DNA from 3 places in the Streptomyces sp. NPDC056169 genome. Region 2 is predicted to be linked to each of the others. Evidence: riboswitches for the same ligand, from Rfam matches in the RefSeq annotation. Region 2 holds a riboswitch; each other region holds the start of a gene.
The links. A riboswitch is a leader RNA that binds a small molecule or an ion and turns the genes downstream of it on or off. The one in region 2 is predicted to bind thiamine pyrophosphate.
Positions count from the first base shown of each region.

Region 1: it holds a riboswitch for thiamine pyrophosphate, as region 2 does, so the genes downstream of both, ACFC0G_RS31220 (thiamine ABC transporter substrate binding subunit) here and thiO (glycine oxidase ThiO) in region 2, are expected to answer to the same signal.
Region 3: it holds a riboswitch for thiamine pyrophosphate, as region 2 does, so the genes downstream of both, thiC (phosphomethylpyrimidine synthase ThiC) here and thiO (glycine oxidase ThiO) in region 2, are expected to answer to the same signal.

Region 1 covers NZ_JBHJUO010000021.1:76,394-86,265, forward strand. Annotated here, with positions in the region: gene tsf (translation elongation factor Ts) at 1-379, shown strand, start outside; gene pyrH (UMP kinase) at 543-1,307, shown strand; gene frr (ribosome recycling factor) at 1,406-1,963, shown strand; gene ACFC0G_RS31210 (phosphatidate cytidylyltransferase) at 1,963-3,066, shown strand; gene rlmN (23S rRNA (adenine(2503)-C(2))-methyltransferase RlmN) at 3,275-4,387, shown strand; TPP riboswitch at 4,417-4,526, shown strand; gene ACFC0G_RS31220 (thiamine ABC transporter substrate binding subunit) at 4,642-5,721, shown strand; gene ACFC0G_RS31225 (ABC transporter permease) at 5,769-7,382, shown strand; gene ACFC0G_RS31230 (ABC transporter ATP-binding protein) at 7,382-8,416, shown strand; gene ACFC0G_RS31235 (hypothetical protein) at 8,423-9,475, opposite strand; gene ACFC0G_RS31240 (LOG family protein) at 9,594-9,872, opposite strand, start outside.
Region 2 covers NZ_JBHJUO010000001.1:357,867-367,738, forward strand. Annotated here, with positions in the region: gene thiE (thiamine phosphate synthase) at 1-240, opposite strand, end outside; gene ACFC0G_RS01635 (Rv2175c family DNA-binding protein) at 343-708, opposite strand; gene ACFC0G_RS01640 (NAD(P)/FAD-dependent oxidoreductase) at 752-1,915, opposite strand; TPP riboswitch at 2,049-2,161, shown strand; gene thiO (glycine oxidase ThiO) at 2,159-3,313, shown strand; gene thiS (sulfur carrier protein ThiS) at 3,310-3,510, shown strand; gene ACFC0G_RS01655 (thiazole synthase) at 3,516-4,310, shown strand; gene pknB (Stk1 family PASTA domain-containing Ser/Thr kinase) at 4,399-6,330, shown strand; gene ACFC0G_RS01665 (deoxyribonuclease IV) at 6,337-7,188, shown strand; gene ACFC0G_RS01670 (DUF4396 domain-containing protein) at 7,281-7,838, shown strand; gene ACFC0G_RS01675 (sulfite oxidase-like oxidoreductase) at 7,878-8,528, opposite strand; gene bfr (bacterioferritin) at 8,712-9,188, shown strand; gene ACFC0G_RS01685 (bacterioferritin-associated ferredoxin) at 9,200-9,454, opposite strand; gene ACFC0G_RS01690 (class II 3-deoxy-7-phosphoheptulonate synthase) at 9,590-9,872, opposite strand, start outside.
Region 3 covers NZ_JBHJUO010000003.1:254,093-263,964, forward strand. Annotated here, with positions in the region: gene ACFC0G_RS06145 (SsgA family sporulation/cell division regulator) at 1-45, shown strand, start outside; gene ACFC0G_RS06150 (YibE/F family protein) at 74-1,441, opposite strand; TPP riboswitch at 1,514-1,648, shown strand; gene thiC (phosphomethylpyrimidine synthase ThiC) at 1,642-3,447, shown strand; gene ACFC0G_RS06160 (hypothetical protein) at 3,538-4,188, opposite strand; gene ACFC0G_RS06165 (metallophosphoesterase) at 4,348-5,787, opposite strand; gene ACFC0G_RS06170 (LacI family DNA-binding transcriptional regulator) at 6,051-7,157, opposite strand; gene hisC (histidinol-phosphate transaminase) at 7,539-8,636, shown strand; gene ACFC0G_RS06180 (cyclophilin-like fold protein) at 8,633-9,010, opposite strand; gene ACFC0G_RS06185 (cytochrome ubiquinol oxidase subunit I) at 9,214-9,872, shown strand, end outside.

The DNA.
Region 1 (9,872 bases), on a different contig from region 2:
CTCGTACATGCACCGCACGATGCCGGACCTCCCGCCGCAGATCGGTGTCCTCGTCGAGTTCGACAAGGCCGACGCCGCCGTCGCCAAGGGTGTCGCCCAGCACATCGCCGCCTTCGCGCCGAAGTACCTCACCCGTGAGGACGTTCCGGCCGAGGTCGTCGAGACCGAGCGTCGCGTCGCCGAGGAGACCACCCGCGCCGAGGGCAAGCCCGAGGCCGCGCTCCCGAAGATCGTCGAGGGTCGCGTCAACGGCTTCTTCAAGGACGCGACGCTGCTCGGTCAGCCGTACGCCCTTGACAACAAGAAGTCCGTCCAGCAGGTCCTGGACGAGGCCGGTGTCACCCTGAAGCGCTTCACGCGCATCAAGGTCGGCATCTGAGTCCGTCCGCGAACGCGACGGACACCGGACCCCGGTAGGGTCTGAGGCAGTCGTCCGCCCCCGCGCAGGACGACCGCAGATCTGACGAGGAGGCCATTGCCGTACGGGATACCGCGAGGACCCAAGGCAATGGCCTCCTTCGTATGTGCACGAGGAGATCTCCATGAACCAGGGCGCCGTACAGGGCGACGACAACAACGGCAAAAAGGCCGGCCGCTACATGCTGAAGCTGTCCGGAGAAGCCTTCTCCGGCGGTACCGGCCTGGGCGTCGACCCCAACGTCGTGCACGCCATCGCGCGTGAGATCGCGGCGGTCGTACGCGACGGCGCGGAGATCGCGGTGGTGATCGGCGGCGGCAACTTCTTCCGTGGCGCCGAGCTCCAGCAGCGCGGCATGGACCGGGCCCGCTCCGACTACATGGGCATGCTCGGCACCGTGATGAACTGCCTCGCCCTCCAGGACTTCCTGGAGAAGGAAGGCATCGACTCGCGCGTCCAGACCGCCATCACCATGGGCCAGGTCGCCGAGCCGTACATTCCGCTGCGCGCCGTGCGCCACCTGGAGAAGGGCCGCGTGGTCATCTTCGGCGCGGGCATGGGCATGCCCTACTTCTCCACCGACACCACCGCGGCCCAGCGGGCCCTGGAGATCGACGCCGAGGCCCTGCTCATGGGCAAGAACGGCGTCGACGGGGTCTACGACTCCGACCCGAAGGCCAACCCCCACGCGGTCAAGTTCGACGCGCTGGAGTACGGCGAGGTGCTCTCCCGCGACCTCAAGGTCGCCGACGCCACCGCCATCACCCTGTGCCGGGACAACAAGCTCCCGATCCTCGTCTTCGAACTGCTCACCGAGGGCAATATCGCTCGCGCGGTGAAGGGTGAGAAGATCGGCACGCTCGTGAGCGACCAGGGCACCCGGGCCTGACACCCGAACCGGGAACCGCCCCGCAAGGGGATGGGACAGAGCCCTGCCGGTCGTACCCACCGTGCAGGACACAACGCGACGACACGCAGGAGCATGTGGTGATCGAAGAGACCCTCCTCGAGGCCGAGGAGAAGATGGAGAAGGCCGTCGTGGTCGCCAAGGAGGACTTCGCCGCGATCCGCACCGGCCGTGCGCACCCGGCGATGTTCAACAAGATCGTGGCGGACTACTACGGCGCCATCACCCCCATCAACCAGCTTGCGTCGTTCTCCGTTCCGGAGCCGCGCATGGCCGTGGTGACCCCGTTCGACAAGAGCGCGCTGCGCAACATCGAGCAGGCGATCCGTGACTCGGACCTCGGCGTCAACCCGAGCAACGACGGCAACATCATCCGGGTGGTGTTCCCCGAGCTGACCGAGGAGCGCCGCCGGGAGTACATCAAGGTGGCCAAGGGCAAGGCCGAGGACTCGAAGATCTCGATCCGCGCCGTGCGCCGCAAGGCCAAGGAGTCCATCGACAAGCTCGTCAAGGACGGCGAGGTCGGCGAGGACGACGGCCGTCGCGCGGAGAAGGAGCTCGACGACACCACCGCGAAGTACGTCGCGCAGGTGGACGAGCTGCTCAAGCACAAGGAAGCCGAGCTGCTCGAGGTCTGATGAACGACTCTTCCTGGGGGGCCCCGGGCGGCATCGGCCGCCGGGGACCCGACCAGGGGCCTGCCCCGGCGGGTCCCGCAGACGATCGGCATCAGGCGGCGCAGACTCGGCCCATGCCCATCGTGCCCGACGTTCCCGCCGGCGGATTCCAGGACGGTCACAGCCGGGGGGCCGCTCACCAGAGCGGTCCCCTGTTCCGTGACGAGACGCCGCACGAGCACCCGCAGGAGCCCATGTCCAGCCCCACCCCGCCTCCGCCGCCCGCGCCGACGGCGCCACGGCAGAAGAAGAGCGCGGGGCGTGACCTGGGCGCGGCCATAGGGGTCGGAGTCGGTCTCGGCGCCGTCATCGCCGCCTCGCTGTTCATCTGGAAGCCGGCGTTCGTCGGGGTGATCGCGGTCGCCGTGGTCGTCGGGCTGTGGGAGCTCACGTCCCGCCTCCAGGAGCGCAAGGCCATCAAGGCTCCGCTGGTGCCGCTCGCGGTCGGCGGTGCGGCGATGGTCGTCGCCGGCTACGTCCGGGGCCCGGAGGGCGCCTGGGTGGCGATGGCGCTGACGGCGCTCGCGGTACTCGTCTGGCGGATGACGGAGCCCCCCGAGGGCTACCTGAAGGACGTCACGGCGGGTGTCTTCGCCGCGTTCTACGTGCCGTTCCTGGCGACGTTCGTGGCGATGCTGCTGACCGCGGACGACGGTCCGCAGCGGGTGCTGACCTTCCTGATCCTGACGGTGGTCAGCGACACCGGGGCGTACGCGGTCGGCTGGCGCTTCGGCAAGCACAAGCTGGCGCCGAGGATCAGCCCCGGCAAGACCCGTGAGGGTCTCGGCGGGGCGGTGGCGTTCGCGATGGCGGCGGGCGCGCTGTGCATGGAGTTCATGATCGACGACGGGACCTGGTGGCAGGGTCTGCTCCTGGGTCTGGCGGTGGCGGCGAGCGCGACGCTCGGCGACCTCGGCGAGTCGATGATCAAGCGTGATCTCGGCATCAAGGACATGGGCACGCTGCTCCCCGGTCATGGAGGCATCATGGACCGGCTGGACTCGTTGCTGCCGACGGCGCCGGTGGTGTGGTTGCTGCTCGCGCTGTTCGTGGGGACGGGCTGACCGGCCGGTCGGTTTCCTCCGTCGACAGGTGTTGACGGACAGCGGGTACTCTGGAAGGGCTCGTGGCGCGTGCGCTGCGGGCCCTTCCGCCGTCCTCGCCGCCGTGAGGACGCTCCAGTGAGGTCTCCTGGCTTCGGCATCGTCATGCCGCGCTTCCCGCCGACGCGGGGCTGTCCGGACCTCGTGCCGTCTGAGGAGACACCCGATCGTGGCCCGTCCTGTGCCCGGAGAACTCACTTTCATCGCCCCCAAGGGAGCCAAGAAGCCGCCGCGGCACCTGGCGGACCTCACGCCCGCCGAGCGGAAGGAAGCCGTCGCCGCGACCGGCGAGAAGCCCTTCCGCGCCAAGCAGCTGTCGCAGCACTACTTCGCTCGGTACGCGCACGACCCCGCGCAGTGGACCGACATCCCGGCGGCCTCGCGGGAGAAGCTCGCCGAGGCGCTGCTGCCCGACCTGATGTCCGTGGTGCGGCACATCTCGTGCGACGACGACACCACCCGTAAGACCCTGTGGCGGCTGCACGACGGCACGCTCGTCGAGTCGGTGCTCATGCGCTACCCGGAGCGGGTGACCATGTGCATCTCCTCGCAGGCCGGCTGCGGCATGAACTGCCCGTTCTGCGCGACCGGGCAGGCGGGGCTCGACCGGAACCTGTCGACCGCCGAGATCGTGCACCAGATCGTGGACGGCATGCGGTCCCTGCGGGACGGGGAGGTGCCCGGGGGACCGGCGCGCCTTTCGAACATCGTGTTCATGGGCATGGGCGAGCCGCTCGCCAACTACAAGCGGGTCGTCGGCGCGATCCGCCGGCTCACCGACCCCGAGCCGGACGGCCTGGGCCTCTCGCAGCGCGGGATCACCGTGTCCACGGTCGGTCTCGTGCCGGCGATGCAGCGCTTCGCCGACGAGGGCTTCAAGTGCCGTCTCGCGGTCTCGCTGCACGCCCCGGACGACGAGCTGCGCGACACCCTGGTGCCGGTGAACACGCGCTGGAAGGTGCGCGAGGTCCTCGACGCTGCCTGGGAGTACGCGGAGAAGTCGGGGCGCCGGATCTCCATCGAGTACGCGCTCATCCGCGACATCAACGACCAGGCGTGGCGCGGCGACCTCCTCGGCAGGCTGCTGAAGAACAAGCGGGTCCACGTCAACCTGATCCCGCTGAACCCGACGCCCGGTTCGAAGTGGACGGCGTCCCGTCCGGAGGACGAGCGGGCGTTCGTCGACGCCATCGCCCGCCACGGCGTTCCGGTGACCGTCCGGGACACCCGCGGTCAGGAGATCGACGGTGCCTGTGGACAGCTGGCGGCCTCCGAACGCTGACCTTGTACTCTGAGCTCGAACACATCTTCATATTCCGACAGGGGAGCGCCACAGCGCTGAGAGTGCGGTGACCGTAGACCGCAGACCCTCTGAACCTTGCCCAGGTCATTCTGGGTAGGAAGTTCGGTCGTTAACTCAAGCTGTTGCGCCCTGCCCGCGTCCGGGTCCGCCGGACGTGGGCAGGGCCGCGTCTCTTCCTGGTCAACCCAGGAGGAATCTCAGTGAGCACCACCATTTCGGCGAGCACGAAGAGAATGGCCGCCGCCGCGCTCGTCGCGGCGCTGGGCGTCACCACGCTCGCCGCCTGCGGCGCGGAGGACGTCCGCGACGCCGCGGGCAAGACCGGCGCGCCCGCACCGAAGACCGTGACCCTCGTGAGCCACGACTCCTTCAACGCCTCCAAGGAGGTCCTGAAGGACTTCACGGCGCAGACCGGTTTCACGGTCAAGGTCCTCAAGGCCGGCGACGCGGGCGAGGCCGTCAACAAGGAGATCCTGACCAAGGGCTCCCCGCAGGGTGACGTCTTCTTCGGCGTCGACAACACCCTGCTGTCCCGTGCCCTCGACAACGGGATCTTCGTCCCGTACGAGGCGAAGGGCGTGGACCGGATCCCGGCCGCGTACCGTCTCGACAAGGAGCAGCGGGTCACGCCCGTCGACTCCGGCGACATCTGCGTCAACTACGACAAGAAGTACTTCGCCGACAAGAAGCTGGCGCCGCCGCAGACCTTCGACGACCTGGCGAAGCCGGCGTACAAGGACCTGCTCGTCGTCGAGAACCCCGAGCGGTCCTCCCCGGGTCTTGGCTTCCTCCTCGGTACGGCCGCGAAGTTCGGCGACGAGGGCTGGCAGGACTACTGGAAGAAGCTGAAGGCCAACGGCGTGAAGACCGTCGACAGCTGGGAGCTCGCCTACAACCAGGAGTTCTCCGGTTCGGCAGGCGGCAAGCAGGCCAAGGGCGACCGGCCGCTCGTCGTGTCGTACGCCTCCAGCCCGCCGGTCGAGGTGCTGTACGGCGAGCCGCAGCCGAAGGTGGCGCCGACCGGCGTCTCCACCGGTACCTGCTTCCGGCAGATCGAGTTCGCGGGCCTGCTGAACGGGACGAAGAACCCCGAGGGCGGCAAGGCGCTGATCGACTTCCTGATCTCGAAGAAGTTCCAGGACGACATGCCGCTCCAGATGTTCGTCAACCCGGTCGCCAAGGACGCGACGCTGCCGGAGCTCTTCACGAAGCACGGTGTGGTCGTCGACGAGCCGGAGACCATGGCGCCCGAGAAGATCGCCGAGAAGCGTGACCCGTGGATCCAGCAGTGGTCGTCGCTCGTCCTGAAGTAGTGCGGGGCCGGGGCGACCTCCGGAGGAGCGCGGCGCGGCTGGGGCTGATGGCCCTGCCCGTCGCGTTCTTCGGGATCTTCTTCGCCTGGCCCGTCGTGTCGATCGTCGACCGGGGGCTGCGGCCCGACGGCGCCTGGCGGTTCGGTCGCATCGGCGAGACGCTGAGCCGGCCGGAGATCCTCGACGTGCTCGGCTTCACCGTGTGGCAGGCGGCGGCCTCCACCGGTCTGACCTTGCTCGTGGCGCTGCCGGGGGCGTACGTCTTCGCGCGTTTCGCGTTCCCGGGCAAGGGTGTGCTGCGGGCCGTGGTCACGGTGCCGTTCGTGCTGCCGACGGTCCTCGTCGGCACGGCCTTCCTGGCGGTCGTCGGCCGGGGCGGTCTGACGGACGAGCTGTGGGGGCTGCGGCTCGACACCAGCGTGTGGGCGATCCTCCTCGCGCACGTGTTCTTCAACTACGCGGTCGTCGTGCGGACCGTCGGCGGCCTCTGGTCGCAGCTCGACCCGCGCCAGGAGGAGGCCGCGCGGGTCCTCGGCGCCTCGCGCTGGACGGCCTGGCGGACGGTGACCCTGCCCGCGCTCGTGCCGGCGGTGTCGGCGGCCGCCCTGATGGTCTTCCTCTTCACCTTCACCTCCTTCGGTGTCGTACAGATCCTCGGCGGGGACGCGTACTCGACCCTGGAGGCCGAGATCTACCGGCAGACCGCCCGGCTGCTCGACCTGCCGACGGCCGCCGTCCTCACCCTCGTGCAGTTCGCCGCGGTCGGGGCGATCCTGGCCGTGCACGCCCGGACGGTACGGCGGCGGGAGACGGCGCTGCGGCTCGTACCGCCGGAGACGACCGCGCGCCGGCCGCGCGGCATCGGGCAGTGGGCGCTGCTCGCGGGCGTCCTCGTCTCGGTGGCGGTGCTGATCCTGCTGCCGCTCGGCGTGCTCGTGGAGCGCTCCTTCGCGGGGCCGCACGGCTACGGGCTCGGCTACTACCGGGCGCTCGGCTCGCTCGACGAGTCCGGCACCTTCCTCGTGCCGCCGCTGGAGGCGATCGGGAACTCGCTGCGGTACGCGGCGGCCGCCACGGCCATCGCGGTGCTGATCGGCGGGCTCGCGGCGGCGGCCCTCACCCGGCGGGCCGGCCGGCTCGTGCGGGGCTTCGACGCGCTGCTGATGCTGCCGCTCGGGGTGTCGGCGGTCACCGTCGGCTTCGGGTTCCTCATCACGCTCGACGAGCCGCCGTTCGACCTGCGGGCCAGCTGGATCCTCGTGCCGCTCGCGCAGGCCCTGGTCGGCGTCCCCTTCGTCGTACGGACGATGCTGCCGGTGCTGCGGGCGGTCGACGAGCGGCTGCGGGAGGCGGCGGCCGTGCTCGGCGCGTCGCCGTGGCGGGCCTGGCGGGAGGTGGACCTGCCGCTGGTGCGGCGGGCGCTGCTCATCGCCGCCGGGTTCGCCTTCGCCGTCTCGCTCGGCGAGTTCGGCGCGACCGTCTTCATCGCCCGGCCCGACAGTCCGACGCTGCCGGTGGCGGTGGCCCGGCTGCTCGGGCGGCCCGGTGAGCTCAACTACGGCCAGGCGATGGCCCTCTCGACGATTCTGATGGTGGTGTGCGCGGTGTCCCTGCTCCTGCTGGAACGGCTGCGCACCGAGCGGACCTCCGGGGAGTTCTGATGCTTTCGATCCAGGACGCGACCGTACGGTTCGGGGAGCGGGCCGCGCTCGATGCCGTGGACCTGGAGGTCGCGGAGCACGAGATCGTGTGCGTCCTCGGCCCCAGCGGCAGCGGCAAGTCGACGCTGCTCCGGGCCGTCGCGGGGCTCCAGCCGCTCGACGGCGGCCGGGTGCTGCTCGGCGGCGCCGACCAGACGGGGGTGCCGGTGCACCGGCGGGGCGTCGGGCTGATGTTCCAGGACCACCAGCTGTTCCCGCAGCGGGACGTCGGCGGCAACATCGCCTTCGGGCCCCGGATGCGCGGGGCGGCCAAGGCCGAACAGACGGAGCGCGTACGGGAGCTGCTCGACCTCGTCGGGCTGCCGGGGGCCGAGCGGCGCTCGGTGGCCGCGCTCTCCGGCGGCGAGCAGCAGCGGGTGGCGCTGGCCAGGGCGCTGGCGCCGCGGCCCCGGCTCCTCATGCTGGACGAGCCTCTCGGGCAGCTCGACCGGGGGCTGCGGGAGCGGCTCGTCGTCGAGCTGCGGCAGTTGTTCGGGCGGCTCGGGACGACGGTCCTGGCCGTCACCCACGACCAGGGCGAGGCCTTCGCGCTCGCCGACCGGGTCGTGGTGATGCGGGACGGGCGGATCGCCCAGTCGGGTGGGCCCGTCGAGGTGTGGTCGCGGCCGGCCTCGGAGTTCGTGGCCCGCTTCCTCGGCTTCGACAACGTGGTGGCGGCGCGGGTCGTCGGCACGGTCGCGGAGACCGTGTGGGGGAAGGTCCCGGTGCCGGAGGGCTCGCCGCAGGGGGAGCGGCGGCTCCTCGTCCGGCCGGGCGGGGTGCGTCTCGTCCCGCGGGAGTCGCCGGGGTCGGGGGAGCCGGACGCGTGGACCGTCGAGTCCCGGACCTTCCGGGGCGACCGTGTCGTCGTACGGCTCCGGCCGGTGGACGGGCCGCCGCTGGAGGCGGAGTTCCCGCTGAGCGAGGCGCCGGCGCTGGGGGCCGGGGTGGGCGTGGGGTTCGCGGTGGAGGACGTCGTGGTGCTCGGCGACTGACCCGTGTCAGGGTGTGGTGCGCCCGTCGTAGAGCGCGCGCAGCCAGGGCTGCCGGACGGCGGGCAGCCGCGCCAGCGTATGGCGGAACACCTTCTGGTCCGGCTCGAACAGTCTCCACGGATGGTCGGGCAGGGGGTAGTCGTCGCGGAGGACACCGTCCGGGAGCCTGCCCGACATCGGACGCGGTGACGTCTCGCGGGGGAGGGCGAGATGGGCCCAGACCTCGATGGCCAGCGGCACGGCCACCGTGGCGTCGGACGGCGGCTGCCAGGGCTCGCCCGTGCGCGGATGCCGGGGTACGAGGGCGATGTCGGGGACCGGTACGGCAGTGCCGGGGGCGCGCGGGCCGGGACCCGCCAGGGCCACGGACTTCGCGGCGGGCCCCGGGGGCAGCAGCCTGGCGACCGCGCGGCCGAACAGATCCATGACGGGGCCCTCGGGCAGCGTCAGCGGGCCGCCGTCGGAGGCCACCAGGAGATGGGCGAGCGCCGATCCGGCCGCCGCCTGCCACCGGTAGTGCCAGGTGTCCTCCGGAGCGAAGGGGGGTGTGCTGTACGAGTGCCACGTCATGCCCTCCCAGCCGAGCGGCGGGGGGGCCGGCTCTCCGGCGGGCTCGGGGCGCACGGCGTCCGGTTCGAGCCACACCGCCTGCCAGAGAGAGCAGTCGTCGATGCGGGTCGCGACCGGGAGCCCGCACCGCTCGCACGCGAGATTGGGGCCGTCCCGGCCGTCCGGGCCGAAGCAGTCGCCGTCGCACTTCTCGGGAATCAGGACGGTGCCCCGTGTGTCGCCCGGTGCGACGACGGTCCGGCCCCGGGCTCCGAAGGAGACCGAGCCCACCGGAGCGAAGACGCCTTGGGCCTCGGCCTCGGCCTCCCCGATCCCCTCCCACCGCCACGGAGCCCCGGAAGGCGCCGGATCGACGGCGTACGTCCCGGGCTCCATCAGCGGCGGGAGCATCACGTGCCCGACGGACTGATGGGCGTGGGCGGGGAGCGCGACCGGGGACAACGGCGCGGTCAGCGCGGAGCCGCACCCCCTGCACACGAACACGTCCACGTACTCTCCCCCCGACCCCGTACCCCGCGGATTCTCTCCGTGCGGGGTACCGGCGGCCAAAGGGTTTTCGCCCGGACCGGCCCTGTCCCGCGCGCCCGGACCGTCCCCGCCCCGCGGGCTACGCCTTCGCGAGCCGTTCCAGCGCCTCCGGGGCCTCGTCGATCGAGTCGACCAGGGCAATGCGGGGCGCCATCGGGCGGTCGGCGGCGAGGGCATGCAGGAGGGGCCAGGCCGGGAGGCGGTCCGTCCAGTGGGCGCGGTCGACGAGGACCATCGGGGTGGGGGCGCCCAGGGAGCCGTAGTAGTTCGGGGTGGCGTTCGTGAAGATCTCCTGGACCGTGCCCGCCGCGCCCGGCAGGAAGACGACGCCCGCCGTGGAGCGGGCGAGCAGGCCGTC
Region 2 (9,872 bases):
GGCGACGTCGGCCCGGTCGTTCACCGCGAGGAGCTTGCCGTGCCGGCGGGCGGCCTCGGCGAAGACGGCGAGGTGCTCCAGCTCCTCGCCGGCCTCCATGCCCTTGTCGCGGAGCTGCACGATGTCGACGCCGGAGGAGAGCACGGCGTCGAGGAAGGCGGGCAGGTCGCCCTGGCGCTTCCGGGCGTCGGTGCACAGGTAGAGCCGGGCGTCGGCAAGCCGCTCACGAGGCGTGGGCATGGGTGGGTTCCCCCCGTCGGTGTCGCCGGCGCCGCGGCGGCCGGCCCGCGAGGGGCCGGTCGCCGCGACACCCGCTGGTGGTGTCCTCGGTACGTGCGGGCGTCAGAGGGCGAGCGCCTGGGCGCGGCGCTTCACCTCCGTGCCGCGATTCTCGTTGAGCGCCTGCGCGGGCGTGCCCGGCAGGCTCTCGTCCGGAGTGAAGAGCCACTCCAGCATCTCTTCGTCGGTGAAGCCGTCGTCCCGCAGGACGGTCAGGAGCCCGACGAGGCCCTTGACGATCGCGTCGCCCTGGATGAAGGCGGCGGGGATCTGCAGGGCGTTGTTCTCTCCACGGCGCACGGCGAGGAGCTGACCTTCCTTGATCAGCTGCCGCACGCGTGTCACCTCGACATCGAGCATCTCCGCGATGTCGGGCACGTAGAGCCAGGCGGGGACGAGCGCATCGATCTTTACGTCAATCTCGGTCACGGGACAAGCCTGCCATCCCGGACCGACAGTCGGTACCCGGGCCCTACCGGACTGCCGCCTTCAGGGGGACGGACGGGTCGGCGGCGCGCTCCGGGTCGACCGGGGTGGCCGCCTCGATGAGCTTGCGGCCCTGGGCCAGGTCGCGGGGGCGGCCGACGGCGAGGAGGGCCACCGGGACCCCGGCGCGCAGCCAGAGCACGGACCAGGTGGCGTCCGCCGGGTCGCCGCGCCACAGGAGCTCGTCGGCGTCCGCGTGGTGCCCGGCGTACTGGACGAACCGGCCGAACTGCTCGGACCAGAAGTACGGCACCGGGTCGTACGGTCCGGTGGCGGCGCCGGTGATCGTCGCGGCGACCGTGCGCGGGCCCTGGAGCGCGTTGTCCCAGTGGTGGACGAGGAGGCGCTCGCCGTAGCGGGCGGAGGGGTAGGAGGCGCAGTCGCCGACGGCGTACACGTCGGGCAGGGAGGTGCGCAGCCGCTCGTCGGCCGTGACGGCGCCGCTCGGGTCGAGGGCGATGCCGGAGCCGGCGAGCCAGCCGGTGGCGGGGCGGGCGCCGATGCCGACGACGACGGCGTCGGCGGGCAGCTCGCGGCCGTCGGCGAGGACGACCCGGCCGGGCAGGACGGTGTCCACGCGCGCGTGGGTGAGGAGTTCGGCGCCGCTCGCCCCGTACCAGCCGGCCATGGGGGCGGCGACCTCGGCGGGCAGGGCCCCGGCGAGGGGGCGGTCGGCCGCCTCGACGACGGTGACGGCGCAGCCCGCCTCGCGCGCGGCGGTGGCGAACTCGGCGCCGATCCAGCCCGCGCCGACGACCACGACGGTGTGGCGGCGCTCCAGGACGGGGCCGAGGCGCACGGCGTCGTCGAGGGTGCGCAGGAGGTGGACGCCGGGGACGCCCTCGGCGCCGGGCAGGGTGATCGGGTGGGCGCCGGTGGCGACGACCAGGACGCCGTACGGGACGGGCCCGGCCTCGGTGTCGATCTCGTGGTCGGCGGCGCGGAGCCCGGTGACGTCGAGGCCGAGGCGGAGTTCGATGTCGAGGGCCTCGAAGTCGACGTCGAAGGCGGAGTCCTCGGCCTTGCCGAGCAGGATCGCCTTGGAGAGCGGGGGCCGGTCGTAGGGCTGGTGGGGCTCGGCCCCGATGAGGGTCACGGGGCCGGTGAAGCCCTGTTCGCGCAGGGCGACGGCGGTCTGCACGCCCGCCATCCCGGCTCCGACGATCACGACCTGCTGCTGGGCCTGCTTCTGCTCGCTCACCCGACCACCTTACGCATCTGACGGATCGTCAGGAAGGGAGGGGCCTGGGACCGCACCGGGGCTGCGGCTAGTCTGGCGGGCGTAAAGCACTCGCGGGAGCCCGGACGCACCGGGCTGAGAGGGAGGCTGGGCGGCCTCCGACCGTACGAACCTGATCCGGGTCATGCCGGCGAAGGGAGGGGCTGGACGCCCATGCGTTCTTCCGATGTCCTCGTGGTCGGGGGCGGCATCATCGGCCTGGTCACGGCCTGGCGGGCCGCGCAGCGCGGGCTGCGCACCACCGTGGTCGACCCGGAACCGGGCGGCGGCGCCGCGCGGGTCGCGGCCGGGATGCTCGCCGCCGTCACCGAACTCCACTACGGCGAGGAGACCCTGCTCGGGCTCAATCTCGCCTCCGCCGCCCGCTATCCCGCCTTCGTCGCCGAGCTGGAGGAGTCCACCGGCCACGACGTCGGCCACCGTGCCTGCGGCACCCTCGCCGTCGCCCTCGACGCCGACGACCGGGCCCACCTGCGCGAACTCCACGCCCTCCAGACCCGCTGCGGCCTCACCTCGGAGTGGCTCAGCGGGCGCGAGTGCCGCCGCCTCGAACCGATGCTCGCCCCCGGGGTGCGCGGCGGGCTGCGCGTGGACGGCGACCACCAGGTCGACCCGCGCCGGCTGGCCGCCGCGCTCCTCGTCGCCTGCGAGCGGGCCGGGGTGGTCTTCCACCGCGTCCTCGCGGAGCGTCTGACGGTCGCGGGCGACCGGGCGCGCGGGGTCGTCCTCGCCGGCGGCGAGGAGCTGACGGCCGACCAGGTCGTTCTCGCCGCGGGCAGTCTGAGCGGACGGCTCGCGGGCGTGCCCGACGAGGTGCTGCCGCCGGTCCGCCCCGTGAAGGGCCAGGTCCTGCGGCTGCGCGTGCCCGCCCCGTACGCCCCCTTCCTCTCCCGTACCGTCCGCGCCGTCGTCCGCGGCAGCCACGTCTACCTCGTGCCGCGCGAGAACGGCGAGCTCGTCGTCGGCGCCACCAGCGAGGAGCTCGGCTGGGACACCACGGTGACGGCGGGCGGGGTGTACGAGCTGCTGCGCGACGCCCACGAGCTCGTCCCCGGCATCACCGAGCTGCCGCTCACCGAGACGCTGGCCGGACTGCGCCCCGCGTCGCCGGACAACGCTCCGCTGCTCGGCCCCAGCATCCTGCCCGGCCTGCACCTGGCCACCGGCCACTACCGCAACGGGGTGCTGCTCACCCCCGTCACCGGCGACGTCATGGCGGAGGTGCTCACCACGGGCGTCCTCCCCGACGAGGCCCGTGCCTTCACCCCCCGCCGTTTCTCCCCAGTACGTCTGGAGCTTCCCGCATGAACGTGTCCGTGAACGGAGAACCCCGCGAGCTCACCGGCCCCGTCTCCCTCGACGCCCTCGTCTCGACCCTGAGCACGGCCCCGACCGGGGTGGCCGCGGCCGTCAACGAGACGGTCGTCCCGCGCGGCGAGTGGGCGGCGACGCTGCTCGGCGAGGGCGACCGGGTGGAGGTCCTGACCGCGGTGCAGGGAGGCTGAGCGCGATGTCCGACGACCTGTTCGTCCTCGGCGGTACGGAGTTCTCCTCGCGCCTGATCATGGGCACCGGCGGCGCGCCGAGCCTCGACGTCCTGGAGCGCTCGCTGATCGCCAGCGGCACCGAGCTGACCACCGTCGCGATGCGGCGGCTCGACCCGACGGTCCAGGGCTCGGTCCTCTCCGTCCTGGAGCGGCTCGGCATCCGGGTCCTGCCCAACACGGCGGGCTGTTTCACGGCGGGCGAGGCGGTCCTCACCGCCCGGCTCGCCCGGGAGGCGCTCGGCACCGACTGGATCAAGCTGGAGGTCGTCGCCGACGAGCGGACGCTGCTGCCGGACGGGGTGGAGCTCCTCGACGCGGCCGAGACGCTGGTCGACGAGGGCTTCACCGTCCTGCCGTACACGAACGACGACCCGGTCCTCGCGCGGAAGCTGGAGGACGTGGGGTGCGCGGCGATCATGCCGCTCGGCTCCCCGATCGGCTCGGGGCTCGGCATCCGCAACCCGCACAACTTCCAGCTGATCGCGGAACGGGCGGGGGTGCCGGTGATCCTCGACGCCGGGGCGGGCACGGCATCGGACGCGGCACTCGCGATGGAGCTGGGGTGCGCGGCGGTGATGCTGGCCTCGGCGGTGACGCGGGCGCAGGAGCCGGTGCTCATGGCCTCGGCGATGCGGCACGCGGTGGAGGCGGGCCGGCTCGCGCACCGGGCGGGCCGCATTCCCCGCCGCCACTTCGCGGAGGCGTCCTCCCCCGTGGAGGGCCGCCCGCACCTGGACCCGGAGCGCCCCGCGTTCTAGACGGCCTGCTGGGGCGCTCGTCACAGCTGCGCTGCAGTACCGGGGCAGCCGCGCGGGGGCCGTGTCCACGGCTCGTAGACTCGACGCCGTGGACACGACCCTTCAGGACCCCCTCGTCGGGCGGCTGCTCGACGGCCGCTACCGCGTCGACGCGCGCATCGCCGTCGGCGGGATGGCCACGGTCTACCGGGCCGTCGACACCCGCCTCGACCGCGTCCTCGCGCTCAAGGTGATGCACCCCGCCCTCGCGACGGACGCCGCCTTCGTCGAGCGCTTCATCCGCGAGGCGAAGTCCGTCGCCCGGCTCGACCACCCGAACGTGGTCGGCGTCTTCGACCAGGGCGCCGAGGGCGCGTACGTCTATCTGGCGATGGAGTACGTCGCCGGCTGCACCCTCCGTGACGTCCTGCGCGAGCGCGGCGCCCTCGCGCCCCGCGCCGCGCTCGACATCCTGGAGCCCGTCCTCGCCGCGCTGGGCGCCGCGCACCGGGCCGGATTCGTGCACCGCGACATGAAGCCGGAGAACGTCCTGATAGGGGACGACGGCCGGGTGAAGGTGGCCGATTTCGGTCTCGTACGGGCCGTGGGCTCGGCGACCGCCACCACCGGCTCGGTCCTCGGCACGGTCTCGTACCTCGCACCGGAGCAGATCGAGCACGGCACGGCCGACACCCGCGCCGACGTGTACGCCTGCGGCGTCGTGCTGTACGAGATGCTGACCGGCGGCAAGCCCCACGCGGGCGACACCCCCGCGCAGGTCCTCTACCAGCACCTCCACACGGACGTGCCCGCTCCGTCCGCCACCGTCCCCGGGCTCGCCCTGGAGCTGGACGAGCTGGTCGCGGCCGCCACGGCCCGCACCCCCGAGGTCCGCCCGTACGACGCCGTCGCGCTGCTCGCCCTGCTCCGGGAGGCCCGCGCCGTCCTCACCGACGAGCAGCTGGACGCCGTGCCGCCGCAGGCGCGCTCCGCGGCCCGGGACACCGCCGACGACCGGACCAGCGTGATCGCCCGCGCCGTACCGGCCGAGGCGGACCTCCCGCAGGTCCAGCAGGTGGAGCACACGAACCGGCTGCCCGCCCCGGAGGCTCCCCCGGCGGGCCCCCGCCGGCGCGCTGCGCGTGGTCTCCGCGCGCCCCGCGGCCCTCTCCTCATCGTCCTCGGGGTCCTGCTCGCGCTCGGCCTCGGCACCGGTGTCTGGTACATCAATTCCGGCCAGTTCACCCGCGTACCGGCCGTCCTCGGCCAGACCGAGGCCAACGCGACACAGCGGATCAAGGACGCAGGCCTGGACGTCGGCACGACGAAACGTGCCTTCAGCGACGTGTACGAGCGCGGCGCGGTCATGGCCGTCGACCCCGCCCCCGGCGAACGCGTCCGGGGCAACGCCACGGTCGTCCTGACGCTCTCCCGCGGCCCCGAGATCGTGAAGGTGCCCAACCTCAGGAACAAGCCGCTCCCCGAGGCCAAGCGCCTCCTCAAGGAGGAGGGCCTGGCCCCCGGGGTGATCACCAGGGAGTTCAGCGACTCCGTCGCCCAGGGCGCCGTAATCGGCTCCGACCCCGAGCCCGGCACCGAGCGCCGCCCCGACTCGGCCGTCGCCCTGGTGGTCAGCAAGGGCTCGCCGATCGACGTGCCCGACGCCACCGGCGAGACCGTCGCCGACGCCACGGCCACGCTCCAGGAGGCCGGCCTCACCGTGCGGGTCGCACCGGAGCGGATCAACTCCCCGGAGGACGCCGGCACGGTCGCCGCCCAGTCCCTCGCCGAGGGCAGCCGGGCCGCCGAGGGCGACACGATCACCCTCACCGTCTCCAAGGGGCCGAAGCTGGTCGAGGTCCCGGACGTCACGGGCGAGTCCACGGACGACGCCCGTACGGCGCTGGAGGACGCGGGCTTCGAGGTGGAGGTCAAGAAGTCCTTCCCCTTCCTCGGCAACACGGTCGCGAGCCAGTCCGTGGAGGGCGGCTCCACCGCCCCCGAGGGCTCCACCGTCACCATCACGATCAAGGGACTCTAGAGACTCATGCGCAACCCCGTCGGCGGTCACGTCCCCGTGGCCGGTGGCCTCGCCACGACCGGCCTCGCCTATGCCCGCGTGCTCGGCGCCGAGACCGTGCAGGTCTTCGTCGCCAACCCGCGCGGCTGGGCCACCCCGGTCGGCAATCCGGCCCAGGACGAGCGGTTCCGGGCCGAGTGCGAGGCCGGGTCGATCTCGGCCTGGGTCCACGCCCCGTACCTGATCAACTTCGGCTCGCACACCGAGGCCACCGTGGAGAAGTCGGTCGAGTCGCTGCGGCACTCGCTGCGCCGGGGCCGCGAGATCGGCGCGAAGGGCGTCGTGGTGCACACCGGCTCGGCGACCGCGGGCCGCCCCCGCGAGGTGGCCCTCGCGCAGGTGCGGGAGCGGATGCTGCCGCTCCTCGACGAGCTGACGCACGAGGACGACCCGTACCTCCTCCTGGAGTCGACGGCCGGCCAGGGCTTCTCGCTCTGCTCGCGCGCGGAGGACTTCGGCCCGTACTTCGACGCCCTCGACCGCCACCCCAGGCTCGGCATCTGCCTCGACACCTGCCACATCTTCGCGGCGGGCCACGACCTGACGGAGCCGGGCGGCGCGGTACGGACGCTCGACGAGCTGGTGGCGACCGTCGGCGAGGGCCGGCTAAAGCTGATCCACGCCAACGACTCGAAGGACGTCGTGGGCGCCCACAAGGACCGCCACGCCAACATCGGCGCCGGTCACATTGGCGAGGACGCCTTCCGCGCGCTGCTGCGCCACCCGGCGACGGACGGGGTGCCGCTGATCATCGAGACCCCGGGCGGCACGGAGGGACACGTGGCCGACGTGGAACTCCTGAAGAAGCTGCGCGGCTGAGCGGGGGCACGGGTTTCCTGTTGAGGAATACCCCAGGGGGGTATACGGTTCTTGCAACGGCAGGAACCGCTACCCGACCTTGGGGGGCACTCATGCAGCACGACGCGCACACGCATCACGACCACAGCGAGCACCAGAGCCACGCTGCACACCAGGACCACGCCGAGCACCAGGGCCACCACGAGCACCACGGTCACCACCGCGCGGACGGCGAGGTCTCCTGGGCCATGGCCGCCAAGGCCACGCTGCACTGCCTCACCGGCTGCGCCATCGGCGAGATCCTCGGCATGGTCATCGGCACGGCGCTCGGCTGGGGCAACGTCCAGACGATGATCCTCGCGATCATCCTGGCGTTCTTCTTCGGCTACGCGCTCACCCTGCGCGGCATCCTGTCCGCCGGCGTCGACTTCAAGACGGCCTTCAAGGTCGCGCTCGCCGCCGACACCCTCTCCATCCTGGTCATGGAGATCATCGACAACGGCATCATCGCCCTCTGGCCGGGCGCCATGGACGCGCACCTCGACGAGCCGTTCTTCTGGATCGTGCTCGCCATCGCGCTCGCCGCCGCGTTCGTGATCACCACGCCGGTGAACAAGTGGATGATCGGCCGCGGCAAGGGCCACGCGGTGGTCCACCAGTACCACCACTGACCGAACGGACCGAGAGACGCCCCAGGACGGTCCGGAGCGCTACAGCTCCGGGCCGTCGCCCGGTTCCTCCTGGTACGAGTAGCGCTGCTCCGTCCACGGGTCACCGAGGTTGTGGTAGCCGCGCTCCTCCCAGAAGCCGCGGCGGTCGGCGGCCATGTACTCCACGCCCCGGACCCACTTGGGCCCCTTCCAGGCGTACAGGTGCGGGACGACGAGCCGCAGCGGGAAGCCGTGCTCGGCGGTGAGCAGCTCGCCGCCCTTGTGCGTGGCGAAGATCGTGCGGTCCGCGGCGAAGTCGGAGAGCCGCATGTTGGCGCTGTAGCCGTACTCGGCCCACACCATCACGTGCGTGACCTGCGGCGCCGGCGGAGCCAGTTCGAGGATGGTCCGGGCGCGCACCCCACCCCATTCGGCCCCGAGCATGCTGAATTTCGTCACGCAATGCAGATCGGACACGACCGTGGAGAACGGCAGGGCCGAGAACTCCTCGTGGTTCCAGCACCGCTTGTCACCGTCCGCCGTCGCACCGAAGACGCGGAACTCCCAGCGCTCCGGCTTGAACTTGGGGACGGGGCCGTAGTGGGTGACCGGCCAGCCGCGCTGCAGCCGCTGACCCGGCGGGAGGTCCGGCGAACGATCCGGCTCCCCCGCTTCCCCTTCCCGGCGTTCTCCGCTCTCCGGCTGACCCATGTCATCCATGGTGACAGACGGCGAGGGGTGGTCATGACCAGCCAACCTCCCCCCGTCCGAGATTCGGGCAACTCCCACTAAGCCTGCACTTACTGGACGCCCCCCATTCGGGGTGCGAGGATGCGGCCATCCTGCCCAGTGACGGTACGGACACGCAACGTGGAAGTGGAAGGAGCCTCTGCGATGCAGGGCGACCCCGAGGTCCTCGAGTTCCTCAACGAGCAGCTGACCGGCGAACTGACGGCCATCAACCAGTACTGGCTGCACTACCGCATCCAGGACAACAAGGGGTGGACGAAGCTCGCCAAGTACACCCGTGAAGAGTCCATCGACGAGATGAAGCACGCGGACAAGCTGACCGAGCGCATTCTGATGCTCGACGGCCTGCCCAACTACCAGCGTCTCTTCCATGTACGGGTCGGCCAGACGATCACCGAGATGTTCCAGGCGGACCGCCAGGTCGAGGTGGAGGCCATCGACCGCCTCAAGCGCGGGATCGAGGTCATGCGCGCCAAGGGGGACGTCACGTCCGCCAACCTCTTCGAGGAGATCCTCGCCGACGAGGAGCACCACATCGACTACCTGGACACGCAGCTGGAGCTGATCGAGTCCCTGGGCGAGGCGCTCTACATCTCGACGCTGATCGAACAGCCCAGCTAGGTACGGGCGGCTCAGGCGGCCTCGGAGAGCCCCTCGGGCTCGACCGCGTCAGAGGCCAGGGCGGGCATGCCCTGGTTCAGGAGCTCGCGCCTCGGGCAGTTGCCGCGCCCGAGGATGGCCTGGATGCGGCGGACGCAGGAACCGCAGTCCGTTCCGGCCTTGCAGGCCGAGGCGATCTGGCGGGGCGTGCAGGCGCCCGCGTCGGCGTGGTCCTTGACCTGCTTCTCCGTGACACCGAAGCATGAGCAGACGTACACGCGGTTCACCTCCCGCCGAGATCGATAAGGCTAACCTAACCTTACCCGGCGGTCCCGAGCCTCAAAAGCCCTGGATACGACGATGGGGCGCGGATCACATGGATCCGCGCCCCATCGTCGTAGGTACCTACGTACTGATCACGCTCACTGGTCCCGGTACATCTCCGCGACGAGGAACGCCAGGTCGAGCGACTGGCTGCGGTTGAGGCGCGGGTCGCAGGCCGTCTCGTAGCGCTGGTGCAGGTCGTCGACGAAGATCTCGTCGCCGCCGCCCACGCACTCGGTGACGTCGTCACCGGTGAGCTCGACGTGGATGCCGCCCGGGTGGGTGCCCAGCGCCTTGTGGACCTCGAAGAAGCCCTTGACCTCGTCGAGCACGTCGTCGAAACGGCGCGTCTTGTGGCCGGAGGCGGCCTCGAAGGTGTTG
Region 3 (9,872 bases), on a different contig from region 2:
GAGGCGGCACTCGGCCGGATTCTGGCAGAGGAGAACGCCGGCTGATTCGGGGCCGGTACGCCGCCCGGAGCCCCTACTTCGCGCGGCGGCGCCGACCGCCCCGTACCGCCGCCGCCCGGGGCTTCCCGGCGACGTCGGAGCCCGGCCGGTCGGCGGAGACCACGAGCGCCGCGAGGGCCGTGGTGACCGGCACGGAGGCGACCAGACCGATCGAACCGACCAGCGTTCGGACGATCTCCACCGCGACCAGCTCGCTGTTGGCCACCGTGCCCATGCTGCTCTGCGCGATCGAGAAGAGCAGCAGCAGCGGCAGGGCGGCGCCCGCGTAGGCGAGGACCAGGGTGTTCACGACCGAGGCGATGTGGTCGCGGCCGATCCGGATCGCGGCCCGGTACAGCGCGCGCGGCCCCATGCCCGGATCGGCCTGGTGCAGCTCCCAGACCGCCGAGGTCTGGGTGACGGTCACGTCGTCCAGCACGCCGAGCGAACCGATGATGATGCCGGCGAGCAACAGGCCGGACATGTCGATCTCCGGGAACAGGCCGTGGATCAGGCCGGTGTTGTCGTCGGTGTTGCCGCTGAGTGAGGCCCAGCCGATGAAGACCGAGCCGAGCAGACCGATCAGCAGCAGCGAAATCAGCGTGCCGAGCACCGCGACCGAGGTGCGGGCCGAGAGCCCGTGGCACATGTAGAGCGCGATCAGCATGATCGCGCTCGACCCGACCACCGCCACGACCAGCGGATTCGAGCCCTGCAGGATCGCCGGCAGGATGAAGAGCGTCAGCACCAGGAAGCTCGCGGCGAGCGCGATGAGCGCCATCACGCCCTTCATCCGGCCGACGACCACCACCACGATCGCGAAGATCCCGGCGAGCACCGCCATCGGGAGCTTCCGGTTCACGTCCGTCACCGAGTACTGCAGATCGCGCGGGGCGTCGGGGGCGTACGCCACCACCACGCCCTGCCCCTCGTGCAGTTGGCGCGGCGCGTCGGGCTGCACGATCTCGGTGAACGTACGCCCCTTCTCCTGCCCGCTGGTGACCTCGATCGTCGCCTTCTCGCACTGCCCCTGCTGGGCGTTGACCGCCTCGCGCCCCTCGGGCGTGGAGGTGTCCCCGGTCGGCGGGACCTGGGCGGCGTTCACGTCCTTGCAGTCGACCTGCTCGACGGAGACGACCGTGCCCTGCTCCGTCTGCCGGTCGAAGCCGACTCCGGTGCGCTCGTGCGCCGGCGTACCACCGGGCCACAGGACCACGAGCCCGACCACCACGGCGGTGGCGAAGGGGATCAGGATCGCGGCGATGACCTTGCGCAGATGCCGGGAGACGGGGGCGGCGGGGCCGTGGCTGTGGCTGTGGCCATGGCTCGGTTCGTGGCCGTGACCGGGTTCGTGGCCGTGTCCGTGGCCGTGCGGCTCGGGGGTCTGCTGGGGGGAAGTCACCGACCGATCATCGCAAGAACGGTGGGGGGCCCACTGTTCAGCACGCCAGGGATGACGCTAGCGTGGTGACACCTTTGCACACGCGGGAGCTCGGAGCACCGGGCTGAGAGGGCGCTGATCACCGTACGCACGTACGGGAGGAGGCTGCGCCGACCGCCGAACCTGTTACCGGGTAATGCCGGCGTAGGGAGATCGGTCTCATGACCATTCAGGATGCACGCACGCCTGCCTCCGACCAGGAGGGCCAGGACGGCCAGGACGGCCTGCCGACCCCGGGCGAGCGCACGCCCGGCTGGCACAAGGGGTACATCGAGGGTTCGCGCCCCGACCTCCGGGTCCCGGTCCGTCAGGTGCACCTCACCAACGGCAAGGACGTGACGCTGTACGACACGTCCGGTCCGTACACCGACCCCACCATCGACACCGATGTGCGGCGTGGCCTGGCGCCGTTGCGCGAGAACTGGATCATCGCGCGCGGCGACACCGAGGAGTACGCGGGCCGCCCCGTCCGTCCCGAGGACGACGGCATCAAGCACACCTCGCCGCGCGGCGGCGGGCTCAAGAACCTCGACGCCGTCTTCCCCGGCCGCCCGCGCCTCCCGCGCCGGGGCCGCGACGGCCAGGCGGTGACGCAGCTCGCGTACGCCCGCCGCGGGGAGATCACCCCGGAGATGGAGTACGTCGCGATCCGCGAGAACGTCTCCCCCGAGGTCGTGCGCGAGGAGATCGCCGCGGGCCGCGCCGTTCTCCCGGCGAACGTCAACCACCCGGAGATCGAGCCGATGATCATCGGCAAGCGGTTCCTGGTGAAGGTCAACGCCAACATCGGCAACTCCGCCGTCACCTCCTCCATCGAGGAGGAGGTGGAGAAGATGACGTGGGCGACCAAGTGGGGCGCCGACACGGTCATGGACCTGTCCACCGGCCGCAACATCCACACCACCCGCGAGTGGGTGCTGCGCAACTCCCCCGTGCCGATCGGCACCGTGCCGCTCTACCAGGCGCTGGAGAAGGTCGACGGCAGGGCCGAGGACCTGACCTGGGAGATCTACAAGGACACGGTCATCGAGCAGGCCGAACAGGGCGTCGACTACATGACGGTGCACGCCGGCGTGCTCCTGCCGTACGTGCCGCTCACCGCGCGCCGCAAGACCGGCATCGTCTCGCGCGGCGGCTCGATCATGGCCGCCTGGTGTCTCGCGCACCACAAGGAGAACTTCCTCTACACGAACTTCGAGGAGCTCTGCGAGATCCTCGCGGCGTACGACGTCACGTACTCGCTCGGCGACGGTCTGCGCCCCGGCTCGATCGCGGACGCCAACGACGAGGCGCAGTTCGCGGAGCTGCGCACGCTCGGCGAGCTGAACACGATCGCCAAGCGCCACAACGTGCAGACGATGATCGAGGGCCCGGGCCACGTCCCGATGCACAAGATCAAGGAGAACATCGACCTCCAGCAGGAGATCTGCGAGGAGGCGCCGTTCTACACGCTCGGCCCGCTGACCACGGACGTGGCGCCCGCCTACGACCACATCACCTCGGGCATCGGCGCGGCGATGATCGCCTGGTGGGGCACGGCGATGCTCTGCTACGTCACGCCCAAGGAGCACCTGGGCCTGCCGAACAAGGACGACGTGAAGACGGGCGTCATCACGTACAAGATCTCGGCCCACGCGGCGGACCTCGCCAAGGGGCACCCGGGCGCCCAGGAGTGGGACGACGCGCTCTCGGACGCGCGGTTCGAGTTCCGCTGGGAGGACCAGTTCAACCTGGCGCTCGACCCGGTCACCGCGCGCGAGTTCCACGACGAGACGCTGCCCGCGGAGCCGGCGAAGACCGCGCACTTCTGCTCGATGTGCGGTCCGAAGTTCTGCTCGATGAAGATCTCCCAGGACATCCGGCGTGAGCACGGCGGCACGCAGCAGGAGATCGAGGCCGGCATGGCAGAGAAGTCGAAGGAGTTCGCGGAGAGCGGGAACCGCGTCTACCTGCCGCTGGCGGACTGACCGCGGAGGGCTCCGGCGCCGGCCGTCGCGCCGGCTTCTGAGCAGGCACCGGCCCGCGACCCACGGGGGAGTCGCGGGCCGTTGCCGTTGTCAGGGAGTGAGGTCGTCGTCCCGGTGGGCGGCGGCGAGGGCGTCGCGGAGGAAGGGCACGACGCCGCGTTCGAGCAGGGCGAGGCGCCAGGCCTCACGGGCGCGGGACAGTTCGTCGTCCGCCGCGGTGGCGGGCGCGCCGGCCGTGACCGTCGCGGTCGGGCTGTTGCGCAGGGCGGTCCGGAGGAGACCGGCGGCCGCGCAGAGCAGGCCGGCGGCGGCGACCGCGCCGAAGACCAGGCCGGCCGTCAGCAGCGTCGCGCCGAACACCACGGTGGGCGCGATCGCGTGCAGCAACGCGCCGACCAGCAGGAAGATGAAGGCGGCCGACCCGGCGAGGACGGGCACCATGACGGTGACGATCGCGACGATCCCCGCGCCGGAGCCGTCCTGCGGGGCGGGTACGCGGGTGGTGACCGCGACGCGGCTCTGCTCACGGACCTTGACGAAGTGGTCGTACTCGCTCGACGCCGCGGTGGTGATCAGCGCTGTCGCGTTCAGGGCCATGGAGCGCAGTTGCCCGGCCGTGAGGCGAGTGCCGACTCCGGCGAGATCCGGACGTGCGTGGGCGGTGCTCAGTGCGTCGTCGAGGACCCGCTCGTACTCGGCGCGATCCTCGGTCAGCAGGTACGGAGCCACGTTCATGTGCATCCCCCGATGCTCCGCAGGCCCGGATCAGCCGTGGAGAACGGCCGGTCGGACGGAAACGGAGGAGAGCCTGCTACGGATGGTCCGATGGTATTGCGGTGACGCCACGGGCTGACAGGGTGTTTCCGGAAATCGACTTCCCCGGATGCGCAGGGTTATGCGTCAGCTGTTCAGGGGGAGTTGGACGACCAGCAGCTTTCCGGCCATGGTCACGCCACCGTCCATGGCGATCGCGAGACCGTCCGCGTACACGTGCGGTCCGTCGACGATCGGTCCTCCGCTGCCCTCGCTCTCCTCCGTGCCGACCTGGCCGAGGAGGTACGGAATGGGGCTGTGGCCGTGGACGATCCGGCCGCCGCCGTAGGTGGAGAGGAGCTCCTGGACGGCCTGCGGTCCTGACTCGTCGCGGAACGCGAAGCGCTTCGTGAACTTCCGGAACACGTCCCAGACCTCGTCGGCGTCGCTCCGGTTGAGGATCTCGTGGACCGTCTCGTTGACGTCCTCGATGGTCTCGCCGTATTCGAGGTACGCGGTGGTGTCGGAGTGCAGGAGGAGGTGGTCGTCCTCCAGGACCACGGCGTCGAGCCGGGACATCCACTGGAGGTGCACGTCCTGGAGCCGGTCCATGTCGTGCTTCTGGCCGCCGTTGAGCAGCCAGGCGGCCTGGAAGGTGGCCGTGCCCGCACCCGACTGGACCGGGGTGTCGCCGAAGCGCTTGGCGCCGATCAGCAGCAGCTCGTGGTTGCCCATGAGGGCCTTGCAGTAGCCGCCGGCGGCGGCGGCCTCCGCGGAGAGCCGCATGACGAGGTCGATGACGCCGATGCCGTCGGGACCGCGGTCGGTGAAGTCGCCGAGGAACCACAGGCGGGCGTTGCCCGCGGCCCAGCCGCCGTTCTCGTCGACGAGGCCCTGGGCGCGCAGGGCGCCGACGAGTTCGTCGAGGTAGCCGTGGACGTCACCGACGACGTAGAGCGGGCCGGGGCCGTCGCCGGTCGTGGCCGCGGGGTCGGGCGCGGGGGCGGCGTCGGGGGTGACCCGGACCTGGACGGTGTCGCCGCGGTTGATGACGGGGAGGTCGCGCTCGGTCGGGGTGTAGCCCTCGGGCAGGTCGCCTTCGGGGAAGGCGCTGCCGGGATGGCCGGTGGCGACCGAGACGATGGAGGAACCGGTCGTACGGGTCGTGTTGCCCGTCGCAGCGGGCGCAGCGGGCGCACCGGTGGTACCGGTCGTGTCGGTGTACGCGGGGGCGATGCGGCGGCCCAGAAGCAGGGTCGGGTCGGCGGGTGCGGGCGCGGGTGCGGGCGCGGTGGTCGGCATGGGCGGGACGGCCGGCGCCTCGACGGGTGCCGCGACGGCGGTCCCGGCAGGGGTCCCGGCAGCGGTCCCGACGGTGCTCTCGACCGACGCCTCGACCGGCGGAAGGTGCTCGGCGGTCTGCGGAAGGTGCTCGGCGGCCGGCGTCGGCGCGGGCGTCGGCAGCGGATCCGCGGACGTCGGCTCGGCGGCGTGGCCCTGTACGGGCACCCGGGCGTACGGCGGTACGCGGAAGTCGCGCAATGTCGCCGTGCGCACCACGGGCTCCTGCCCGGCCCCCTGAGTCATGGACCCCTCCACCACCGTCGCGATGCCCTGCACATCGTGGACCGGCCTGGTCGGGGTGGCCCACGATGTCGTCCGCCCATCATAGGAATGAGCGTCCTCCTGTGTGACGCACCAGGGGTGGTGAATCCGGGTCCACTCCGGGTTCACCGGTTGTTTCGCCCGAATTGAGAAGGTCCAGTCCAGGGTTGAGGCCGGTATGCGGCTCGGTTTCGCCGCCCCTGCCCACGGGCAGGGGCGGGGGCGGCGTGTTCGGTGAGCCTCGGTCAGTCCTTCGCGGGTGAGCGCGGCGGGCTGACCGTGGTGCGCGGCGAGCGCCGCTGCGAGGACGTGCGGACGATGAGTTCGGTCGGTATCACCTGCTCGACCGGACCGTCCGTATCGATCCCCTCGATGGCGTCGATGAGGAGCTGGACGACGGCCGTGCCGATCCTGCGTGGCTTGAGCGAGAGCGTCGTGATGGGCGGTTCGGTCGTGGCGTAGACGGTGGACTCGCTGCAGCAGACCAGCAGCAGGTCCTCCGGGACGCGCAGCCCGTAGCGGCGCGCAGCCGCGAGGAGATCGGTTCCGTTGGGGTCGAAGAGGCCGTACACGGCGTCGGGTCGGTCCGGGCGGGCGAGCAGCCGGTCGGCCGCGACGGCGCCCGCGCACGGATCGTGCGCCGGATAGGCCTCGTAGACGGGGTCCTGGCCGACCCGCTCGCACCAGTTGAGGTACGCGGTGGTCGACAGGCGGGTGTACGTGTCGGTAGTGGTTCCGGTGAGGAGGCCGATGCGGCGGGCGCCGGCGTCGGCGAGGTGGTCGAGCAGATCGAGGACGGCGGCTTCGTGGTCGTTGTCGACCCAGGCGGTGACCGGAAGGGTGCCGGCGGGGCGTCCGTCGGAGACGACGGGGAGGCCTTGCCGGACCAGTTCGGTGACGACCGGGTCGTGGTCGGAGGGATCGATGACGACGGTGCCGTCGAGGGCGACGTTCGACCAGACGTCATGGCGGGAGGTGGCGGGGAGGATGACCAGGGCGTAGCCCCGGGCGAGTGCGGCCGATGTGGCTGCTCTGGCCATCTCCGCGAAATATGCGAATTCGGTGAAGGTGAAAGGTTCATCCCCGTACGTGGTCACGGTCAGGCCGATGAGTCCCGACTTACCCGTACGAAGCGTGCGGGCCGCCGCGGATGGGCGGTAGCCCAGCCGGTCGGCGACCTCGCGGACGTGGCGGCGGGTGGCGTCCGGGAGTCGGCCCTTGCCGTTGAGCGCGTCGGAGACAGTCGTGATCGAGACCCCGGCGGCGGCGGCCACGTCCCGGATGCCTGCCCGGCCCTGCCGGCTTCCCCGGGTCTGTGCCCGGCTCACCTGGTGCTTCCCTGCTGCTGTCATGGCGAGCCGATAGTAGGGCGATGAGGGGCGGTCGGGACGGTCGCATATGCAGGCATTGACAGGCACGTTTCTGCATGATCAAAAGTGGTCAATGGGCAAGGAATCCAAGGCAGTTAAGGGCTTCTCCATGCGACCTAGGCTTGCCGAACGGCATAGGCCTGGCGAAGGGGCGAGGTCTCGAAGAGGTCTCAACTCACCTCTACGGGGGATGCGCGCCACGGCGCCCGCCACCGGCGCGCGCCACCCAGGCACGCGCTCCCCCTCCCCGGGGGGCGGTATCCACAGCGTGTCCCTCCTGTTGTCCACAGGCCATTCGCAGCGGAGGCGAATCCTCATAAGGTGAGGAGTATTGGCGGTACGGACGGTCGAGGAGGCCACACTGTGAGCGAGACCAGCGGGACGAGCACCGGCAGCCCCAAGCTGCGCGCCGAGCTGGACGGCGTCCCCACCTACAAGCCGGGCAAGCCGGCCGCCACGGGCGGGCCCGTGGCCTTCAAGCTGTCGTCCAACGAGAACCCCTACCCGCCACTGCCCGGGGTCATGGAGAGCACGCTGGCGGCCGCCGCGAACTTCAACCGCTACCCGGACATGGCCTGCACCGGCCTGACGCAGGAGCTCGCCGACCGCTTCGGCGTGCCCGTCTCGCACATCGCGACGGGCACGGGCTCGGTCGGGGTCGCGCAGTCGCTGCTCCAGGCCACCTCGGGCCCGGGCGACGAGGTGATCTACGCCTGGCGCTCCTTCGAGGCGTACCCGATCATCACGCAGATCAGCGGGGCCACCTCGGTGCAGGTGCCGCTGACCGACGGCGAGGTGCACGACCTCGACGCGATGGCCGCGGCGATCACCGACCGGACCCGGCTGATTTTCGTCTGCAACCCCAACAACCCCACGGGTACCGCGGTCCGCCGGGCCGAGCTGGAGCGCTTCCTGGACCGGGTGCCCTCCGACGTCCTGGTCGTGATCGACGAGGCGTACAAGGAGTTCGTCCGCGACACCGACATCCCGGACGGCATCGAGCTCTACCGCGACCGGCCGAACGTCGCCGTGCTGCGTACGTTCTCCAAGGCGTACGGCCTGGCGGGGCTGCGGGTCGGCTTCGCGATCGCTCACGAGCCGGTGGCGGCGGCGCTGCGCAAGACGGCGGTCCCGTTCGGGGTGAGCCAGCTGGCGCAGGACGCGGCGGTGGCCTCGCTGCGGGCCGAGGACGAACTGCTCGGCCGGGTCGGCTCGTTGGTGGCCGAGCGCGAGCGGGTCCATGCGGGGCTCGTGGCCCAGGGCTGGACCGTGGCGGACACCCAGGCGAACTTCGTCTGGCTGCGGCTCGGCGAGCGGACGCTGGACTTCGCGGCGGAGTGCGAGCGGCACGGCGTGATGGTGCGGCCGTTCGCGGGCGAGGGCGTGCGCGTCACGATCGGTGAGACCGAGGCGAACGACCTGTTCCTGAAGGCGGCGGAGGGCTTTCGCAAGGAGGGTTAGGACACGAGCTCCACGCGGATCGGGTCGCCGTCCCGGACGGTGGCCAGGATCCGCGGGTCGCCGTCCAGCGCGCCCAGGAGGTTGCAGGGGCTCGCGAGCCGGCACTCGTCCCCCCGGGAGATCGGGGTCGGTCCGTAGGGGAGAGCGAGCGCGTCGCCGTCCGTCCAGAAGGCCACCGTGCCCGGTTCGACGACCTGACGGGCGTCGTCCTCGACGGGGACGGAGACCGGAGTGTCGAAGTAGACCTCCTCGCCCCAGGTCCGGGCGGTGGAGGAGATCGGGAGAGCCCCCGCGAGCGCCGTGCTCGTGGGGGTTTCCTCAAGGGTGGCCGTGGTGTGTCCGGCCGGCCAGATGATGCGTATCCGAAGGGTCATGCCCGGATTCAACAATATGTTGAAGGTCCTGGGAAGAGGTGACCTTCGGTAGAGGGACCCCCGACTGAAGGTACGGATTTCGTATGAGCCATAATGCTTGTGAATGTGAACGCGTTCACAAGCGTGTCCTGGTTCATCCCGTAATTAGTGGGATTAACGGGGCAAACTGCCGATGTGACCACGGCGAGTAAGGAGAAAACGACGTGGACCTCGCTCTTGCGCCAGAGACTCTGGCGCGCTGGCAGTTCGGCATCACCACCGTCTACCACTTCCTCTTCGTCCCCCTGACGATCTCCCTCGCCGCCCTCACCGCCGGTCTCCAGACCGCCTGGGTGCGCACCGAGAAGGAGAAGTACCTCAGGGCGACGAAGTTCTGGGGCAAGCTCTTCCTGATCAACATCGCCATGGGTGTCGTCACCGGCATCGTGCAGGAGTTCCAGTTCGGCATGAACTGGTCCGACTACTCCCGCTTCGTCGGCGACATCTTCGGGGCCCCGCTCGCCTTCGAGGCGCTCATCGCCTTCTTCTTCGAGTCCACGTTCATCGGCCTGTGGATCTTCGGCTGGGACAAGCTCCCGAAGCGGATCCACCTCGCCTGCATGTGGATGGTGTCGATCGGCACCATCCTCTCCGCCTACTTCATCCTCGCGGCGAACTCCTGGATGCAGCACCCCGTCGGGTACCGCATCAACGAGGAGCGCGGCCGGGCGGAGCTCACCGACTTCTGGCAGGTGCTCACCCAGAACACCGCCCTCACCCAGTTCTTCCACACCATGACGGCGGCCTTCCTGGTCGGCGGCGCGTTCATGGTCGGCATCTCCGCCTTCCACCTCGCGCGGAAGAAGCACATCCCGGTGATGCG